DNA from 2 places in the Trinickia camelliae genome. Region 1 is predicted to be linked to the other one. Evidence: riboswitches for the same ligand, from Rfam matches in the RefSeq annotation. Region 1 holds a riboswitch; the other holds the start of a gene.
What was found. Region 1 has a riboswitch for thiamine pyrophosphate ahead of thiC (phosphomethylpyrimidine synthase ThiC). Riboswitches for the same ligand answer to the same signal wherever they lie in the genome.
Positions count from the first base shown of each region.

Region 2: it holds a riboswitch for thiamine pyrophosphate, as region 1 does, so the genes downstream of both, AAHK20_RS25735 (FAD-dependent oxidoreductase) here and thiC (phosphomethylpyrimidine synthase ThiC) in region 1, are expected to answer to the same signal.

Region 1 covers NZ_JBCHAA010000001.1:310,971-314,530, forward strand. Annotated here, with positions in the region: gene thiC (phosphomethylpyrimidine synthase ThiC) at 1-1,651, opposite strand, end outside; TPP riboswitch at 1,723-1,849, opposite strand; gene AAHK20_RS01450 (hypothetical protein) at 2,010-2,510, shown strand; gene AAHK20_RS01455 (DUF1223 domain-containing protein) at 2,726-3,560, shown strand, end outside.
Region 2 covers NZ_JBCHAA010000017.1:101,775-105,334, forward strand. Annotated here, with positions in the region: gene AAHK20_RS25725 (thiazole synthase) at 1-301, opposite strand, end outside; gene thiS (sulfur carrier protein ThiS) at 406-603, opposite strand; gene AAHK20_RS25735 (FAD-dependent oxidoreductase) at 627-1,796, opposite strand; TPP riboswitch at 1,961-2,078, opposite strand; gene AAHK20_RS25740 (ABC transporter ATP-binding protein/permease) at 2,465-3,560, shown strand, end outside.

The DNA.
Region 1 (3,560 bases):
TCGACAGCGCGTTGTCGCGCACCTGCGCGCCAGGATGGCCCTTCGCCAAGTCCGCCGCGTGCGCCGCGAGCTTGTACGTGATGATGCCTTCCTTCACGTCGTCCTTGTTCGGCAGGCCGAGGTGCTCCTTCGGCGTGACGTAGCAGAGCATCGCGGTGCCGAACCAGCCGATCATCGCCGCGCCGATGCCCGACGTGATGTGGTCGTAGCCCGGAGCGATATCGGTGGTGAGCGGCCCGAGCGTGTAGAACGGCGCCTCGTCGCACCAATCGAGCTGCAGGTCCATGTTCTCTTTGATGAGCTGCATCGGCACGTGGCCCGGACCTTCGATCATCACCTGCACGTCGTGCTTCCACGCGATCTGCGTGAGCTCGCCGAGCGTCTTCAATTCGCCGAGCTGCGCTTCGTCGTTGGCGTCGTAGATCGAGCCGGGACGCAGGCCGTCGCCGAGCGAGAAGCTCACGTCGTAGGCCTTCATGATTTCGCAGATGTCTTCGAAGTGCTCGTAAAGGAAGCTTTCCTTGTGATGCGCGAGACACCACTTCGCCATGATCGAGCCGCCGCGCGACACGATGCCCGTCATGCGGTTGGCCGTCAGCGGCACATAGCGCAGCAGCACGCCCGCGTGGATCGTGAAGTAGTCGACGCCTTGCTCGGCCTGTTCGATCAGCGTGTCGCGGAAGATTTCCCAGGTCAGGTCTTCGGCCTTGCCGTTAACCTTTTCTAACGCTTGATAGATCGGCACCGTGCCGATCGGCACCGGGCTGTTGCGGATGATCCATTCGCGCGTTTCGTGGATGTGCTTGCCGGTCGACAGGTCCATCACCGTGTCGCCGCCCCAACGGATCGCCCACGTCATCTTGTCGACTTCCTCGCCGATGGACGAGGTCACCGCCGAATTGCCGATGTTCGCGTTGATTTTCACGAGGAAGTTGCGGCCGATGATCATCGGTTCGCTTTCCGGGTGATTGATGTTCGCGGGGATGATCGCGCGGCCGCGCGCCACTTCCGCGCGCACGAACTCAGGGGTGATCTCGGTGAGTGCGTTCGGGCCGAAGGCCGCGGCGCCGAACGCCTGGCCCGGGTGCTGGCGGCCCATCATCGCGGCGAGCTTCGCGCCGTTCGGGCCGCTCGCCTTGAGGCTCTCGAGGTACTCGGCGCGGCGCTGGTTCTCGCGGATCGCGATGAACTCCATTTCCGGCGTGATGATGCCGCGGCGCGCGTAATGCATCTGCGTCACGTTGGCGCCCGCTTTGGCGCGGCGCGGCGTGCGGTGCAGGCCCGGAAAACGCAGTTGCGCGGTGGCCGGATCGGCGGCGCGTTCGCGTCCGTACTCGCTCGTCAGACCCGGCAGCGTCTCCGTGTCGCCGCGCTCGTCGATCCAGTTCTCACGCAATGCGGGAAGACCCCGGCGTACATCTATCTGATTTTTGGGATCAGAATACGGGCCGGAGGTGTCATACACGTAGATGGGGGGATTCTTTTCCCCACCGAAGGCGGTCGGCGTGTCGGCCTGGGAGATTTCGCGCATCGGGACCTGGATATCAGGGCGTGATCCGCTTACATAGACCTTTCGGGAATTCGGCAGCGGCTCGACGGCGGCAGCATCGACGTGCGCGTCCGCGGAAATGAATTTGGGGTTGGCGTTCATGCAAATCTCCTGATGTGGGTTGCTAAGCAGGAGACGAGAGGAAGGTAGGGCAGATTCGGCGCGGTGAACTGCGGTGGAGCCCTGACGCTTCCCTGCGCTGGCATTATCCAGATCAGGTTCAAAGGGTATTTCTCACCCGCGCACGCCATTGCTATGAACTATCAGCTTTAGCGCAACACAGGACCCCCGCGTTAGCAGCGCACAAGATACACCGGGTCGCCGCACGTTGGCAACCGACAATCCAGTAGGTTCCACGGCGCGACGGTTTGACGCCTTCTGAATTTTGAGACTGGACCGATAAATAAAGAGTTGTGAACAACCATTCAGCCGCGAAGCGGCAGTCAACCGGGAGTCCATGATGAACGCGCGCACCTTTCACCCCACCACCCTAGTCGCCACGGCTTTGTGTGCGGCGGCTGCCGCGACGATGCCGATCCTGTCGGATGCGGCCGGTCCGACGAGCGGGCCCGGCGGCGTCATCACGTTTATCGGCGTCATCGTCGGGCCGGGTTTCGACATCAGCAGTGCGCCGATCGGGCCGGCCGCCAAGGGCGGGGGCACGCCGGAGGTGACTCCCACGAGCAATGGCGTGAAGGTGACGTTCGCGGCGCCGAATGACGATATGCCGGGCGCGAACGTGTCGTTCGTCGCGAACGACGCGGCGCGCTCGACGATCGGACCCAACGCCAAGAACGATGTCGTGACGCGCTTCGTCGACCCGAAAGGGCGCGCTTTCCCGTGGCAGCCGGAAGGGCGCTATCACCTGAATCCTACGGGTGGGGTGCTGTCGTTGACGGTGCCGCGCGGTGGTCCGCAGACCGCTTCGAAGCCGGTCACGCTGGTCATGAGCTATGACTGACGGGGCGGCCATCCGTCGGGCGACGATCCGTGGGGCGGCGATCCGTGGGGCGGCGATCCGTGGGGCGGCCATCCGTGGGGCGGCCATCCGTGGGGCGGCCGTCCGCTGCGCGGCGTCCGCCCGGTCGTCCCCTTTTTAAAAAAATATCGCCGGCGCTGTCATCCCTTTCGCGTGCGCTCGACTAACGTACATCTCATGGGTCGAGGAGCTGCATCATGCACATTAGTACGCGCACGAAAACGATAGGGCGCTTGGCGGCATGGGCGATCGCGTTGATGCTGTCGCTCGGCGCAAACGGACTGGCTCTGGCGGGCGTTGCGTGCAGCGCGCACAGTCCCGCGCATCGCGTCGCGCTCATCGAGCTGTACAGCAGCGAAGGATGCAGCAGTTGCCCGCCGGCGGATCGCTGGCTCAGTCAGTTGCACGACGGCAGCCCGGGCGCGGACTTCGTGCCACTCGAGTTGCACGTCGATTACTGGAACAGCCTCGGCTGGACCGATCGCTTTTCGCAGCATCGCTTCACGGTGCGGCAGCAGGATCTCGCCGCTTTCGCAGGCGGTCATCTGATCTATACGCCTGAAGTGTTCGTCGCTGGCCGAGAAATGCGCGACTGGGGCGCGTCGGAATTCGACGGACGTCTTCGCGAGTTGGCGGCCCAGCCTGCGCAAGCCGATGTCACGATTCGGCTTGCGCCCGCTACGCCTGGCGCGGTGAGTCAGGCGAGCGGAGCGGGTGTAGGGGCCGCGGCCGGCGTGAAGACGCACACGTTCGGTGTCGACGCGCAATTCACCGCGCACTCGACTGCGCCGCGCACGCTGAACGCCTATGTTGCTGTCTACGAGAATCAGGTCAGCTCGCAGGTCGACGCGGGCGAGAACCATGGCGCGACGCTGCATCACGACCGCGTCGTGCGCGAATGGCTGGGGCCGGTGCCGCTCGTCGGCGGCGTGGCGCAGATTCGGCGCAACGTTGCGCTGGCCGCTGACGCCAGCGATACCGCATCGCCCGGCCGTTTCGGCGTGGCTGCGTTCGTCGAGGACGCGGCGACCG
Region 2 (3,560 bases), on a different contig from region 1:
CGGTTTCGAAGACTTCGCGCGCCATCTGCGCCGTCGTCACCGCCTCGGCGACGCTCTGGCAGCCCGCCGTGTTCGGCAGGAGCGGCACGCCGTGGCGCTTGAGCAAGTCGAAGAAGCCAGCTTCGGCAGTCTCGGCGTTCATCTGGCGGCGCAGCGCCACCGTGACCATGCCGGGCTTCGCGGCCGCGATCGAATCGGACAGCGACTGCAGCGACGGATAGCGCGACGTGCCGAGCAGCACGCGGCTCGCGAAAGTTTCGCCGTACAGCGTCAGCGAATCGGCGGCGAGGTTGGAAGTCATCGGAGAATCCTTGGGCTCAGGCGGCGGACTGCGGTCGACCGAGGCGTCGATCCGGCAGCCGCTCAAACAAAACAGTTAGAGCGAATGGTCGTTGTGCGGCCGCGTCAGCCGCCGGCAACGGGTTGGACGACGTCGAGCTTGTCGCCCGCCTGCAACGCGCGCGCCGCATGCTGCGCGCGGGCGACAAAGTCGCCGTTGAGCGCGACCGCGAACGGCGGGCGCGCGCCGAACGCGGCGAGCGCGTCGGCGATGCTCGCGCCTTCCGGCAGCGACAGCGGCTTTTGATTGATCTGGATATCCATGGCTTTCTGAATCTGAGTCTGGTTCAGGCTTCGGCGCGCGGCATCGTCCGCTCGCCCGCATTCGATCCCTCGAGAGGACTTGCGATGCCGCTCTGATGCAGCATCGGCGCCCAGCGGTCGTTGGCACGCCATTCGGCGAACGCGTCGGCATCGGCGATGCGCCCTTCGAGCAGCGCGCCCGCGAGCCGCGCCGCACATGCGCTGACTTCGGGCACGATCATGTAGCCGTGCCGGTAGAGGCCATTCACCGACAGCGTCGTCGCCCCATCCCACGTGATCGCCGGACGATGGTCCGGCAGCGTCGGGCGGCACTGCGAATTCAATTCGAGGATGCGCGCCTCGCCGAAGGCGGGATGCACCGAAAACGCCGCGCTCAGCAGCTCGAGCGCCGAGCGCACGCTGACGGGCGACATATCCTCGCCTTCGATCTCGGTCGCGCCGATCACGTAAATGTCGTCCTGCTTCGGCGCGATGTAGAGCGGATAGCGCGGGTGCAGCAACCGCACCGGGCGTGTGAGTCCGATGCCGGGCGCGTGGATGCGCGCCACTTCGCCGCGGATGCCGCGCAATGCGGGCAGCACCGGCTTCGCGCCGAGTCCACGGCAATCGATCGTGATGCGCGCGTCCGGCAAGGCGCGGTCGTCGACGCTCGTATTCCAGTGCGCCGCCACGCCGCGCTCGGAAAGACCCGCAGCAAGCGCGGAAAGCACTTGGCGATTGTCGAGCTGCCCTTCGCGCGGCAACAGCAAGCCTTGGTGGAAGCGTCCGCCGAGCGCCGGCTCGGCTTCGTCGACTTGCGGGCCCGAAAGCGTCACGAACCCGCCTTCGAACAACGGCGCCGGCGCATTCGCGCGCACGCGCCGCTCGAACAGCGACGCTTCGGCGCGATCGGAGTGATGCCAGACAACGAGCGTACCGTTGCGCTGGAAGTAGACTGGTTCAGGCAATTGAGCGAGCAGCTTGGGCCACGCGTCGAGCGACTCGGCGCCAAGCTCGGTGATCAGCAGCTCGGCGCTCGCCGCTTCGGCGAGCGGCGCGAGCATTGCCGCCGCGACCCAGGCAGCCGCGCCCGAGCCCGCCGCATCGCCGCGTTCGTAAAGGGCCACGCTATGGCCGTCGCCCGCCAGCCGCCAAGCCAGCAAACGACCGCACAGCCCGCCGCCGAGCACGGCAAAATCCGGGCGGCTTGACATGGCTTTCGAGGAAACAACTGAAGATTGAACGCTCATCGGATCGATCCTTTCTGTACGGCAAAGCGCACGTACCCAAGGACGAAACCGGCGGGTAAGGCCGGCCGGACGTTAGGCCCACGAATGATGGACACAGCCCGGCGGGAATCGAAATCCGATGGAAGCCAAGGTGGCTTCCGGAAACTTCCCGCGCCGGTATTACCCGGATCGGGTGCAAAGGGTCTCTCTCAGCCTCACTGCGGTATTACCGTGCTGCCCGCATGCAAAGCACCCCTGTTTCGTCGACGGCCATTAGACCATAAAAGGCGAAACTGCCGCAAACGGGAATGTCCCGCCCCCTCGGTTCAAGTCAACAAAATGGGATAACGCGCCCCAATTTCTTACCCTCCGGAAAGCGGCCGGAATACGCTGTAACGATAGTCCGCGAACGTTATTAAGACAGGCGCGACTGTCTGGCACAATGCCGTGAGCACAGACGCGCGCAACGGACGCGTAACCGGCGCACTCGAGCCCGGCGCAGCCAAGCCTTGTCTCTGTCCACCCCAGCCGGAACCGCTCGCCAGGACCGTTAAGACTCATTTAAGAGGCTCACGCAAAAATCAGGCGTTTCGTGCCGCCTTCATGTGGCACGTGTCGCTACTGCCGTGAGCCGGCACTTCATCGGGAAGCTCATGAACCCAACCCCTTCCAAGTCCTCGCCAAGCAGCGTGCCGCCAAATCCGGACAATATCTCCGCATGGAGTCTGATCAAGCCCTATTGGGTGTCCGAAGAATGGAAGATCGCCTGGACGCTGCTCGTTGCGATCGTCGTGATGAATCTCACGCTCGTGTGGGTCAACGTCCGTCTGAACGATTGGAACAGGGATTTCTTCAACGCACTGCAAAACAAGGACGCGCAGCATTTTCCGCACCTCCTGTTGGTCTTTGCCGCGTACGTCTTCCCTTATATCGCGATAGCTGTCTACCGCTTCTACCTCCGGCAGATGCTCGGTTTCCGCTGGCGTCAGTGGCTGACCAACCAATTTCTGCATCAATGGCTCGGTGAGCGGACGTTCTATCGAATCGAACGGGACCGGCTCGCCGACAACCCCGATCAGCGGATCACCGACGACCTCAACTCGTTCGCGGCAAACACGCTTTCCTTATCGCTGGATTTGCTATCGACGGTCGTCACGCTCGTCTCGTTCGTCACGATTCTTTGGACCGTCTCCGGCGCGCTCTCCATCACGCTCGGCGGCACCCCGATCCAGATCCCGGGCTACATGGTGTGGGTCGCCGCCCTCTATGCGCTAGGCGGCTCGTACGTGCTGCACAAGTTCGCTCATCCGCTGGTGTCGATCAACTACCAGCAACAGCGCGTGGAAGCCGATTTCCGCTTCGGCCTCATCCGCGTTCGCGAGAACGCCGAGCAGATCGCCTTCTACGAAGGCATGCAAACGGAAAACGCCACTGCGCGAAACATCTTCTCGCGTATTCGCGACAACTGGTGGCTCGTGATGAAGTACAACATGCGCCTTAACTTCGTCAGCATCTTCTACGCGCAAATCGCGAGCATCTTCCCGCTGCTCGTCGCGGCGCCACGGTACTTCGCCGGCGCGTACACACTGGGCGTACTGACGCAGATCGCAGGCGCCTTCGGCACCGTCAGCGATTCGTTCTCGTGGTTCATCAACAGTTACTCGAGCTTGGTCGACTGGCGCGCCACGGTGAACCGTCTGCGCGAATTCAAGCGCGTGATGGGCGCGACGCACCTGAAGGAATCGGTGC